One region of the Paraburkholderia sp. SIMBA_053 genome, then DNA from elsewhere that is predicted to be linked to it. Evidence: riboswitches for the same ligand, from Rfam matches in the RefSeq annotation. Region 1 holds a riboswitch; each other region holds the start of a gene.
The links. Region 1 has a riboswitch for cobalamin ahead of cobW (cobalamin biosynthesis protein CobW). Riboswitches for the same ligand answer to the same signal wherever they lie in the genome.
Positions count from the first base shown of each region.

Region 2: linked by a shared signal. The riboswitch ahead of SB753_RS23320 (TonB-dependent receptor domain-containing protein) and the one ahead of cobW (cobalamin biosynthesis protein CobW) in region 1 are both predicted to bind cobalamin.
Region 3: linked by a shared signal. The riboswitch ahead of cobG (precorrin-3B synthase) and the one ahead of cobW (cobalamin biosynthesis protein CobW) in region 1 are both predicted to bind cobalamin.
Region 4: linked by a shared signal. The riboswitch ahead of SB753_RS26030 (CbtB domain-containing protein) and the one ahead of cobW (cobalamin biosynthesis protein CobW) in region 1 are both predicted to bind cobalamin.

Region 1 covers NZ_JAWRXU010000010.1:6,178-9,412, forward strand. The annotation lists gene cobN (cobaltochelatase subunit CobN) at 1-834, opposite strand, end outside; gene cobW (cobalamin biosynthesis protein CobW) at 841-1,944, opposite strand; cobalamin riboswitch at 2,101-2,382, opposite strand; cobalamin riboswitch at 2,452-2,697, shown strand; gene cobA (uroporphyrinogen-III C-methyltransferase) at 2,930-3,235, shown strand, end outside.
Region 2 covers NZ_JAWRXU010000008.1:159,030-162,264, reverse strand. The annotation lists gene SB753_RS23340 (EVE domain-containing protein) at 25-483, opposite strand; RNA gene ssrS (6S RNA) at 566-747, opposite strand; gene SB753_RS23330 (cell division protein ZapA) at 910-1,224, opposite strand; gene SB753_RS23325 (ATPase) at 1,221-1,577, opposite strand; cobalamin riboswitch at 1,795-2,076, shown strand; gene SB753_RS23320 (TonB-dependent receptor domain-containing protein) at 2,168-3,235, shown strand, end outside.
Region 3 covers NZ_JAWRXU010000001.1:466,266-469,500, forward strand. The annotation lists gene cbiE (precorrin-6y C5,15-methyltransferase (decarboxylating) subunit CbiE) at 1-1,012, opposite strand, end outside; cobalamin riboswitch at 1,096-1,284, shown strand; gene cobG (precorrin-3B synthase) at 1,367-2,938, shown strand; gene SB753_RS02165 (precorrin-8X methylmutase) at 2,948-3,235, shown strand, end outside.
Region 4 covers NZ_JAWRXU010000011.1:16,226-19,460, reverse strand. The annotation lists gene SB753_RS26040 (ATPase domain-containing protein) at 1-555, opposite strand, end outside; gene SB753_RS26035 (histidine phosphatase family protein) at 751-1,341, opposite strand; cobalamin riboswitch at 1,379-1,517, shown strand; gene SB753_RS26030 (CbtB domain-containing protein) at 1,558-1,779, shown strand; gene SB753_RS26025 (CbtA family protein) at 1,791-2,633, shown strand; gene SB753_RS26020 (2OG-Fe(II) oxygenase) at 2,784-3,235, opposite strand, start outside.

The sequences.
Region 1 (3,235 bases):
GGGATCATCGATCGCGGACGCGGCGAACGCAGTCGTGTTGAGTACGAGCGCCGCGTTATGTTGCGAGCACAACGACTGTACGACTTCGCGACTCACCGCGTCTTTCAACGACGTAATCGCGATTGGCAGTGGGTTCACGCCGTGTGCTTCGAGCGCTTCGATCAGCGCGTCGAACACCGCTGTGTTGGCCGCCTGAAGATGCGCCTTGTAGAACAGTATCGCCGCGACGGGCGCATCGTGCCGCCAGCGCGCTTGCCAGTCGGCGATTGTCGGCGTGTCGCGTTGTGGATGGTAAAGCGACGCGGCCGGCAACGCACGGGGCGGCGCAGGCTCGTGTCCCCAACCGAGCGCGCGATACGCGATGCAGCGCAGAAACGCCTCCGCATTCTGGGGACCGCCTTCCCGCAAATAACGCCACAACTGATGGCACAGATCCGTGTCCGCGGTGCTGCGCGCAAGCAGATTGGGATCTTCCTGCAGATCGCCCGAAAACATCGCGAGCGTTTGCTGTTTGCGCTCCGCTAGCGCGACGACCTGTTCGATACCGTACGGCCAATACGCTTCGCCGCCAAGATGATCGACTACGACGACGCGCGCGTGTTGCAGCACATCTTCGACGTAGAAATCGACCGACGCCGGTTGCCGCAGATACGTCACGTTCGCGAGCCGCACGCTCGGAAAACCATCGCCGAGACGAGGAAACACGCTTGCCAGCAGCGACAACGTGGTGTCCGCAGAACTGAGCACGACGATATCCGCAGGCCGCTGATCGATACGGATCACGCCTTGCGTATCGTCGACGAAACCGCCCGGCGTGGTGCGCAGAAGATGCATGTGCGCTTACGCCTGCTGCGCTGCGACGCCCGGCACCTGAGCGTTCGACACGCCCAGCGCCGCGTCGAACGCGCGCTGCAGCGCGGCTTGATCGAGGTCTTCACCGATCAGCACGAAGCGGCTTTCGCCCGCCTCGCCAGGTTGCCAGCGCCGGTCGAAATAGCTGTCGAAGCGCCGGCCCACGCCCTGAATCACGAGACGCATTGCTGCGCCCGGCAATGCCGCGAAACCCTTTACACGGTAGATCGTGTTGCTCTGGACAAGCGTTTGCAGTGCGGCGATTACCGCGTCACGCGACAGCACGTTTGCATGCACCACTACCGAATCGAATTCATCGTGGTGATGGTCCGCATCGTCTGCCGAACCGTGATGGTCGTGGCGCAAGTGAATCGTTTCTTCCGATGCGGCTTCGAGCCCGAACAACGTGTGTAGATCGAGCTGCCCCATCTGCGCGCGCACGACCTTCACTTGCGGCGGAATCTCCTCGCGGATCACGGCTTCGACCGCATTCTGACGAGCCTCATCGAGCAGATCTGTTTTGTTCAGAATCACCAGATCGGCTGAAGCCAACTGATCTTCGAACAATTCGTGCAGCGGCGATTCATGATCCAGATTCGGATCGGCTTTGCGCTGCGCATCGACAGCGAGCGGATTTTCCGCGAACTGGCCGCTCGCGGCAGCGGGACCGTCGACCACGGTAATCACCGCATCGACGGTGAAACTGTTTTTGATCTGCGGCCAGTTGAACGCCTGTACGAGAGGCTTCGGCAACGCGAGACCCGAGGTTTCGATCAGCACATGGTCGATCTGCTCACGGCGCTCGACGAGCTTTTCCATTACCGGAAAGAACTCCTCCTGCACCGTGCAGCAGAGGCAACCGTTCGCGAGTTCATACAATTGCCCTTCCGTTTCGACACCGTTCTCGTCGCAACCGATGCCGCAACCCTTCAGGATTTCGCCGTCGATACCGAGTTCGCCGAACTCGTTGACGATCACCGCGATGCGCTTGCCGCTCGCGTACTGAAGAATGTGCCGCAACAGAGTGGTTTTGCCGCTGCCGAGAAAGCCCGTGACGATGGTGACGGGGATCTTGCGCATTTGAGTTTGCATCGTGAGGTCCATCCCAGAGGTTGCAGGCGCCGGCCGGCGTAGTCCGCACGCATGAGGTCCAGCGCGTGCCTCGGGCATGAACGACGGCCTTGCTACAACAGGAAAAACGCAGAAAACGGGTGTGAGGGCATGAGCGCAGCGCCGCATCCCCGCGACGTTCGCCCTTCGTGTTCCGGCCGGTATCCGGGCTGGCGAAAGCGCCGCTTCCCCTTCCCGGACGAGTGATTTCTCGCCCAGTGGTGATATGCCCACGCGGCCTTGCGCGTGGACATCGAAGCCGGCACTGCGACGCCACGCGAACCGCCGTGACGCCACTTTTCGCTTACCGTTGCGGGGGCAGCACAGGTTGACCCAAACCGTGACAGGCGGGCGCCCTGTTTCCCGTTTAACTGCATGCGCACGAGCGCGCACACGAGCACCAGAAGTGCGTGCGAGTTTAGGCCGACCGTCTGGCGCCGTCAAGGAAACGCGGGCCCGGCGCGCTTATCGCACGGGCTTCTCGTGTGCTATCGTATGCGCGCGTTTGGTGCCCGCACATGCATTCGCGTGTGCAGTTAAACGGGAAACAGGCAGCGCTCCCGCGCTCAACCTGTGCTGTCCCCGCAACGGTAAGCGACCTGCGGTGCAATGTTCATGCTGCACCGCGCATGCGTTTTCGATGCCACTGTCCGATACATTCGAATGAATGCGGGCGGGAAGGCAAAGCGCGTGAGGCCGCCAGCCCGGATACCGGCCAGATGCGGAGGCGACCGTGCGTTTCTCGACGTCACGCCGCCGGCAGCCGGAATCCGCGAGGGACGGATGTGAAGGCGCTGAAGCACGATCTGGCAACCGGGTTCGCACCCGCGCGTGCCGTCGTCGTGCGTGAAGACACCGCTTGAATGACTTCGATCTCCAATCACCTGGGCCCGTTCGCGTGCCGCACTGCATGGCGTACGCCGGCGGGGCGCGCAACGTCGTTGCCGTGCACGGCTAGCGAGGCGCGATGACACGCGCGTGGCTGATCGGCGCAGGGCCCGGCGACGTCGAACTGATGACGTTGAAGGCAACGCGCGCCCTCGGACAAGCCGACGTGATACTCGTCGACGATCTCGTGAATCGCGACGTGCTGCAATTCGCTCGCGCTGACGCCTCCATTGTTTACGTCGGCAAACGCGGCGGTCATCCGTCGACGCCGCAAGAAGGCATCGTCGCGCAAATGCTCGATCATCTGCATGCTGGGCGCAGCGTCGCGCGACTCAAGGGCGGCGATCCGTTCGTATTCGGCAGAGGCGGCGAAGAGCAGCAGGCG
Region 2 (3,235 bases), on a different contig from region 1:
CCGTTGCAGCAAGCACCAGCGAACTCAGGCGAGTCGCTTCGTGATGAAGCGCCACTCGGCTTCGGTGACCGGCGTGATGGACAGACGGTTGCCTCTCGCCAGCACTCGCATGTCTTTCAGCTCGTCGTGCTCGCGCAATGCGGCGAGCGGAATCAACGGAATCTTCTTCTTGAAGACCACGTCGACGAGCAGCCAGCGCGGCGTTTCCTGCGACGACTTAGGATCGTAGTAAGGACTCTTCTTGTCGAACTGAGTCGGGTCCGGGTAAGCGGTAGACGCTACCTCGGCGATCCCGGCGATGCCAGGCTCGGGACAACTCGAGTGATAGAACAGCACGCCGTCGCCGACCTGCATCGCGTCGCGCATGAAGTTGCGCGCCTGATAGTTGCGCACGCCGGTCCACGGCAACGTGCGGTGCGGTGCGTTGGCAAGATGGTCGATGCTTGCTTCGTCCGGTTCGGACTTCATTAGCCAGTAGCGCATGAATCGAAAGGAACGTTAAGGTTGGAAAAGCCGGAGCCCAAACAAAAACGGCACCGGACAGTAGTCCGATGCCGTTCCAAATAAGGTCCCCGCCTTGGCCGCTAGGCCGGCATCCTGAACCGGGGGTTCAGAATTGGTCGCAGTTAGCAGCACTTCGGGTACATCAGACAGAGTGACGCGCACGCCCGTGCTACAAATTTCCGCAACCGTGCACATGGCATTGGTTCAAGGAATATATGACCTTGGCGAACCAGGCAGGGAAGCTAAACCGATGAAGCTAAAACCATTCAGGTGAAACGTTTGCCGAGTGTGCTCGTGCATGCTCTCACGCGCTTTGCTCAGCTGCTACGTGTGCCACCTGGTTGAATCTGCAGCCGACCCGAAGACCGGCCACTTCTACTTCCAGACACGTTGCAAACTTGCTGCTTACTGCATGGTGTACTGCTCGATCACAGTACCCAGTTGTTCGTTCATTTGATGCATTGTACGCCTGATTTCTTCAGCGGGAAATGCTTCTCCGTGACGCACGCTCGATTGCAGCTTAAGCAGTTCCGATGCCAGCGACAGCGCGGCCATGACAGCAATACGATCCGTGCCGCGCACGTTACTGTTATTGCGGATCTTCGACATTTCGGCGTCGACTCGTGCGACTGCTTCAAGCAGCGCGCCTTCCGTTTCCGGCGAGCAGGCGAGGCGATAGGGCACGCCGAGAATCGATACTTCGATCTGCTTGGTGGTCATGCATTTTCTCCATGGCGAGTGGCGTCGCTCTCCGCTTCGACTTCATGCTGAGCGGGCTCGAGCAGATCGAGCTGGTTGTCCGGCTCGTTGTGCCCGCGAGCGCGCGGCAATTTTTCGAGGATCGCATTGAGCCGCACTTGAGCGTCGTCGATCTTGGCCGACAGCGCGTCGCGCTCCGCTTGCAGTGCATCGCGTTCCTCGCGCACCATGGCAAGTTCCGTGCGCGTGGTTTCTGCCTCGGCGCGCGACTGGGCGAGCTGCTCTTCAAGCGCAACGCGCGCTTCGTTGTGGCGCTGGCTGATCGCTATCAGCTTGCCGATATTCTGTGAGAGTGTTTCGAGTTCGGTGAGCATGTGCTGCGTCCTCTAAAGACCTCGCATTTTAGCGCGGAATGCCGCACGTTCCGACATTTGTCTCGTTTCGAGACGTAACAACACCGCTTTATGCAGGCTTTTTTCGACTGAAGATGAAAAAGTACTCGTGTGTCACAGATCGCGTCGGACAATACTCTGCTCCTGTCCGAATCATCGCTGTCGTGACCCGCATTCTTGACTGGCCCCGAGGCCGCTCATACACTGGCCGCACTCTGGTGCCCGCGCGCGCAATTCATTGCGCGTGCAGTTAAACGGGAAGCAGGGCGCGCCGTTCACCTGAACGCGCGAACCTGCGCTGCCCCCGCAACGGTAAGCGACCGCATTCGCTTTGCACTTCGTGCTTTGCAGTTCGCGTTTGCAGTTCGATCCCCATCGCGTGTTCCAGTTCAACATGCGAGTGTGCCACTGCGCGTCACGCGTGGGAAGGCGGGATCGAGCGTCGTCAGCCCGGATACCGGCCAGAGGGAGAGGCGCGCGCCCGCGAAATGAAGTCAAAAGCGCTCGCGCCTCGTTACGCGACGGCCTGCGGGGAAGCGGGCCGCGCACGCCATCCACGGGAAACTTCACTCATGCTGTCCCCTATCGCCCGCGCGGCGCTGCTCGCATTTGCAGGGCTGCCGCAGCTCGCGCATGCGCAAGCCGCCGACAGTTCGCCTGCGCCGTCGGTTGCAGTCGCACCAGTCGCTACGAGCGCTGTATCCGTCGCTATCACCGAATCATCACCTGCTGTTTTGTCGCCCGTCGTCGTCACCGCCGAGCGCGGACCTCAAGCGCTCGCCGACACGATTCCGCAAACGTCGCTATTCGATCAGCAGGACATTGCCGATACCACCGCAACCGATCTGCCGGGTCTGCTGCAACTCGCGCCCGGCGCGCAAATCTCGCGCACAGGTGGGCCCGGTTCGACAGCGAGCCTGTATCTGCGCGGCGCGTCGTCGACGCAATCGCTGATTCTCATCGACGGTGTGCGCGTCGATTCCGTGAGTCTCGGCACCGCGCAAATTGCGCAGATTCCGCTCGATCAGGTCGATCACGTCGAAGTAGTGAACGGCAACGTGTCGGCGTTGTATGGCTCGGGCGCGATTGGAGGCGTGGTCCAGGTGTTCACGAAAGACGGCGGCGATCATCCGCCGCGTTTCAATTTTTCCGTGGGCTACGGCAGCTACCACACGCAGACACAACAGGTAGGCGCGAACGGCGCGTTGGATAAGGACGGCCGCACGACCTTCAACATCTCGCTCGCGCGTTCGAAAGACGACGGTTTTTCCGCGCTCAATCCCCCTGAGGCGCCGAATGCGAACCCCAATGCGAACGGCTATCTGAACGAGAGCATCTCCGCTTCGCTGCGCCATAAGTTCACCGACAACTGGGACGCGGGCGCCCGCTATCTCCAGTCGAACGGCAACAACAGCTACGACAATGCGTACGGCGAGCCGACCGATCTGAACAATCTGTACACGAAAGTGCGTCAGTTGTCCGCCTTCGCTAACGGCAAGCTAACGGACTGGTGGACCACGCACTTCATCGTTGCGCAAGGCGACGACCGCAGCGTGTCGAACACCAACGGTCTGTATAACGGCCGCTTCGACACCGACAATCGACAGTACACCTGGCAGAACGATTTTGCGCTGGCCGCG
Region 3 (3,235 bases), on a different contig from region 1:
TGTCCCAGCACCCTTCGAGCACGCCGGGCACCGTCACGCCGCCGCCGATAAACACCGCATGCGGCGCGGCCAACCCTTCGAGCGCTTGCGGCGCGCGGGCCGCCACGAGTTGCAAACCCGGCACGCCCAACGCATCGCGATTGTGCTCGATGAAGCGCTGACGCTCCGCGTGCCCTTCGATGGCGATCGCCCGGCAAGTCGGATGCGCGCGCATCCACTCGATGCCGATCGAGCCGCTGCCCGCACCCACGTCCCACAACAATTCGCCGGGCGTCGGTGCGAGTCGCGCGAGCGTGATCGCTCGCACATCGCGTTTGGTGAGCTGGCCGTCGTGACGGAACGCGTCGTCGGGCAGACCGCAGGTGAGCGGCAGGCGCGGCGCGCCTTCGGTGGCGCGGCATTCGAGCGCGACCAGGTTCAGCGCGGCGACATCGCCCGGGGACCATTGATCCGCACGGCCGTCGATGCGCCGCTCGTCGTCGCCGCCAAGGTGTTCGAACACGGTCATCCGCGTTGCGCCGAAACCTCGCGCGCTCAGCAGGTCGGCAAGCGCGGCGGGTGTGCGCCCGTCCGCGCTGAGCACGAACACGCGCGCGCGGTCATGCAAATAAGCGTTCAGCGTGGGCAACGGCCGCCCAACTACCGACACCATGGCCACATCCTGCAACGGCCAGCCGAGCCGCGCCGCCGCGAGCGATAACGACGACGGCGCGGGCAACACGCGCAGTTCACTGGGCGGCAACTGTCGAGCCAGCGTCGCGCCGACGCCGAACAGCATCGGATCGCCGCTCGCCAGCACGCACACCGAACCGCCGCGCTCGGCCAGAAGCGGCGCGAGATCGAATGGGCGCGGCCACTCGGCGCGCCGCGCCGCCAGCCGCGCGGGCAACATCGACAGATGACGTTCGCCGCCGTAAATCACCGACGCCTCGAGCAACGCACGCCGTGCGGGCCGCCCCAAACCGGCGAAGCCGTCGTCGCCAATGCCCACTACCGTCAGCCACGCCGACATGCACCCTTCCTCATTTTGTATCTCAAACAATGCACTGCGCCACGCCGGTCAAAGCGTCCAGCCTCGTTGTGCTATCCGAAAAAGGGCATAATACAGCCGCCGGTGCCCTTCGGGGCCTAACAGGGAACACAGCGGGAAGATTGCCGCTGTGGCTGCCCCCGCAACTGTATGCAGCGAGTCCGCCTGCGCTTGGCGCCACTGGTTCAACCGGGAAGGCCGCAGCGGACGACGACCTGCCAGCCAGGAGACCTGCCGGCCAGACTGTTCGTGCCAGCCAACATCGGGCGGGGTGTACCGATGCCGCAGCAATGCCGTTTTGACCGCTTGCTCGGGCCGTCGCGCGACGCTAACCCGGTGTCCGTCTTGAATCCAGCTTCGCCCTCCACTCTCTTGGCCGACGCGGCATCTGCGCTGCGGCCCTCGGCGTGTCCGGGCCTGCTGCGGATCGTGGCGGCGCGCGACGGCGGCATTTGTCGGATCAAGCTGCCAGGCGGCGAATTGAGCGCGGCTCAGGCCGAGGCGGTCGCCAACGCGAGCGCGCAGCATACGGCGGGTGTGATCGAACTGACGAATCGCGCGAATCTGCAATTGCGCGGTGTTCGGGCCGGCCATGAAGCTGCGCTGGTCGCCACGCTGATCGATGCGGGGCTCGGACCGGGCGCTGCAAGCGGCTCTGAAAGAATGGGCGATAGAGCGCCGACCGATTCCGCCGAAGACGATCACGATCACGGTCACGATCGCGATCGCGATCGCGATCGAAACGCGCACGCACTCGATGCAGCCGCCGCTGACGACGTGCGCAACGTCATGATCAGCCCCACTGCCGGACGCGACCCATGCGCACTGTTCGACACCAGACCTCTGTGCACCGCCCTTCTCACGCTGCTGCAAAGTGAAGCGCGTTTCGCGGCACTATCGCCGAAATTCGCGTTATTGGTCGACGGCGGCGAGCGGCTCGCGAGAGTGGACCACCCGCATGACGTGTGGCTCGCGGCAGCACAAGATTCGGCCGGAGCGGTGCGCTTCGTGTTCGGGCTCGCGGGCTGCCCGACCGTGGATGCAAACGCGAGCGCAAACACGCACATCGGCGGGAAGTCACCATCATCAGGCAACGCTGCGAACTCGTCCGAAAGATTGCATGCGGATGCGACAGGCGCGTTGGCCTCGGTGCTGCCGTCGCAAGTTCCGGCGCTCGTGCGCGCGTTGCTGCATACGTTTCTCGATCTTGCCGCTGCCGACGCCACGCGTATGCGTCATCTGCTCGACACGCATTCGGCGGACGCGATATTGCAGCATGCGCAAACCTACGTGGATTTTCCATTGACACGCGACGCGACGCTCGGCGGCTGGCGTCGCAGCACGACCGCCGATGCCTCGCTGCGCCTCGGCGCACATGCGCAACGCGCCGCGGATACATGGCATGCCGGCGGTCAACCGCCGCTCGGCCGTATCGATGCGGCCACGCTGCACGGCCTCGCCGCGCTCGCGCAACAACATGGCGACGGCACGCTGCGCATCACGCCGTGGCAAAGCGTGCTGCTGCCCGATATCCGGACGCTCTCAGTGCCCGTTGTGCTTGCCGCGCTGAACGCGCTGGGCCTCGCATGCGATTGCGCCGAAGCCATCACACACCTGATCGCGTGCGCCGGTTCCACTGGCTGCGCGAAAGGCCTCGCGGATACCAAAGCCGACGCATTGAATCTCGCGAAGCGCCTACCCGCCAGCGTCGACGTGCATTTGAGCGGATGCCCGCGCTCATGTGCTGCCGCGCATTGCGCGCCGTTTACGCTGCTCGCTGCGGCGCCGGGCATGTACGACCTTTTTCGACGCGACCAGGGCCCCGGCTTCGGTCGATGCGTCGCGCGCCAACTGACAGTCGAACAGGCCGCCGACACGATCGCGCGCCTTGTTCGAAGCGACACATGAGTGACACCGATGCTTGATTACATTCGCGACGGTCAGGAGATCTATCGCCAGTCTTTCGCGACGATCCGCGCCGAAGCCGACCTGTCGCGCATTCCTGCCGACCTCGAAAAACTCGCGGTGCGCGTAATCCACGCGTGCGGGATGGTCGATGTGATCGACGATCTCGCGTTCTCCGAACATGCCGGCACAGCAGGCCGCACGGCGCTCGCGCAAGGCGCGCCGATTCTCTGCGACGCCGGCATGGTGGCGCAAGGCATCACGCGCGCGCGGTTGCCGGTGAACAACGACGTGATCTGC
Region 4 (3,235 bases), on a different contig from region 1:
CAATTGCACGTCGCCCGGGTCGGACGTATTGTCGTCGAGCAGCAAGACCGTGCATGCGCGCGTGGCGAAATAGCGTTTCAACGCGAGGATTTGCCGCCGGTAGCGCAGTGCGTTCTGCGACAGCAGGCGCAACTCGGACAGACTGTCGAGCACGATCCGCACAGGCTTGATCTCGTCGACCTGCTGGATGACGTTTCGCACCGTTTCGCCGAGTTCGACCTCAGCCGGATGCAGCACCGTCTGCTCGAATTGCGGATCCAGACCTTCGTCGGAGACCAGTTCCAGGATATGGAACTGGCTCAAATCCCAGCCATGGCTGTCAGCTACCGAGATGAGCTCCGAACGAGTCTCGGAGAGCGTAATGTACAGACCTGCCTGCCCTTCCTCAGCGCCCTGAAGTAAAAATTGCAACGCCAGGGTGGTTTTACCCGTTCCCGGCGCGCCCTCCACCAGGTACATGCGGTGTGGGGTGAGGCCGCCTCCCAGGATGTTATCGATTCCCTCGATTCCTGAGCAAAGGCGGGTAGGCTTGTGAGTGGCAGCGTCTTTTGACATAGCGTGGTTATAGCATCGAATAATTGGCCTGGTCCGTCAGCCGGTATCGCCAGAATGCAAGTTGCATGCCTATTGCGAAAAGACCGTGGTTGGCGCGTGTGCGCCGGCGGAGAAGCGTGATCAGCGCCGTGTTAGTTCGTGTGGGCGGCGCGGCTGTCGGTATCGGACGAATAAGCCTTGGTTGTTCCGGCAAGGTCACGACGACGTCGGCCGCCATGTCCAGTCCCGTCGTTGCGAGCGCTGCAGTTCGACGACCGCGAGCGGTGGGATTTCAATGCGCGAAAACACCGCTGGCGGTGTGCCCAACACATGGACGATCGCCGCGCGGACCAGCGGCGCATGCGTCACGGCGACCACATCGTGGACAGCGTGCGACGCGCCATCCGGCGCGACGTCTATTGCGTCGAGCCATTCGCCGATCCGCTTCACCACCTGGCTGAATGATTCGCCGCCGTGAGGAGCGGCGTCGGGGTCGTGCGTCCAGGCTGCCAGTGCGTCTGGCGCGTGCGCGGCGAGATCGTTGAGCCGTTGGCCGCGCCACTGGCCGTAGTCGACATCCGAAAGCGCGGTGTCCACCTTCGCAGCGAGGCCGAGCGCCAGGGCCGTTTCGCGCGCGCAGGCGGCGGGGCTGACGAATGCGCTTGCATTATCGGCAAACGACAGGCGCGCTCGCGCTGCTTGCGCTTCGCCGAGGCCGCGAGCGTCGAGCGGATCGTCGGCCGGAAAGCGGCCCGCGCGCATGGCCGCGGTTGGCGCATGGCTGACCAGTAACAGCCGCAGGTTCATTTTTGAGTTCCCGTCAATATGCGCTCGTGTCGCTGCGTGGTAGCTGGCGCGGAAGTTTAGCGCGTAGAATAGCCGCACTGCGAAGCGCGGAAGCCGGTGAAAGCCCGGCGCGGTCGCGCCACTGTAATCGGCATCACAAGCCGAAAGCCAGACCTGAGCTTCGCATCATTCCTCTGCAATCGACTACGGGGCGCGCTACCCCAGGAGATGTCCATCATGACTGAAGCTGTTTTCGATACCGCCGGCCAGCCCGCCATTCAGCCCACGCCGATTCCGTTGCGTGAACTGCTGCCTTGGGCCGTGTTCGGAGGATTGCTGCTGCTGCTCGCGCTGTATTTCGTCGGTGCGGAACAGGGCGCCACGTCTTTAGTGCCTGGCATGTACGTGCATGAGTTCGTGCACGACGGCCGCCATCTGCTCGGCTTTCCCTGCCACTAACGGAGCAGAACATGGTCGGTAAGTTGTTGTTGCGCGGGATGCTTGCAGGCATCGCCGCGGGGCTGCTCACGTTCGCGTTTGCGCGAGTGGCGGGCGAGCCGCAGGTCAATCAGGCGATTGCCTTCGAAGAGAAAGCCGGGGACGGAGCCGGCGCAATGCATGAGCATGAGCACGCCGGTGCGGGTGCGGGTGCGGACGCGCACGAGCACGAGCACGAGCACGAGCACGAGCACGAGCACGAGCACGAGCACGAGCACGCGCATGAGCAGGAGTTGGTCAGTCGCGATACGCAAGCCGGATTGGGATTGCTCACCGGCGTAGTGACCTACGGCGCGGCATTCGGCGGACTGTTCTCTCTGGTGTTTGCCTATGCGTACGGGCGAGTGGGGGCGATGAGCGCACGTGCGTTGTCGGCGTGGCTTGCCCTCGGCGCTTTCGTCGCACTGGTGATCGTTCCTAACATCAAGTATCCGGCGAACCCGCCAGCGGTCGGCGACCCGGAGACAATCGGAACGCGCACGGGCCTGTTTTTTCTGATGATCGCCATCTCGCTGACCGCGATGGTTTTTTCGCTGAAGGTCCGGCGCCGCGCGGCAATGAAACTTGGCGCATGGAACGGCTCGATCGTGGCCGGACTTGTGTTCATCGCCATCATTGCCGCGGTGCAGATGTCGATGCCCGTGATCGACGAAACGCCGGCCGGTTTTCCAGCGGCGCTGCTGTGGAAGTTCCGTGTGGCTGCACTCGGCATGCAGGCGATCATGTGGGCGACGATCGGGCTGCTGTTCGGCGCGATCGTTGAGCGGAGTTCGTTTATGCGTGTCGGGAATCGCACAGCGACCCGGTCGGCTTGAGGTCTTCTGGCGGCTTGCGCTGAGCGGCTGGCTGCGTGAGTCGGTTAAGGCTGTGGGTGTTGAGCGCGCGGTGGTATGACACGGGCTGGGAATTGTCGGGTGTGATTTTTTGGCCCTGTCACCGCCGCCAGTCGCGAGCACGCTCAACAACTACATGTTGACCACGCCATCGGACGACGACGCCATCGCATCATGAAAAATAACTCCTAACGTATGCCTTTGTCCCGATCTCAAACGGCTCACTCCGTGCCGCAAATTCACGCGATATACGCCACGCGTGCCTTGCACCGGCCGATGATGAACCGCGAACACCACGGCATCTCCCTTGCGCAACGGCACGACTTCCGCGCGTGACTGCATTCGCGGACGCTGCTCGGTCATCACGAATTCGCCGCCGGTGAAATCCTCGCCGGGTTCCGACAGCAGAATTGCAACCTGTAGCGGAAACACGTGCTCGCCGTAAAGATCCTGATGCAGACAGTTATAGTCGTCGGTCATGTACTGCAGCATTAGGGGTGTCGGGCGCGTCTGGCCCGCAGCGTGGCAGCGTTCGATAAACTCGGCGTGTGCGCCCGGATAGCGGATGCCAATGCCCATCACCT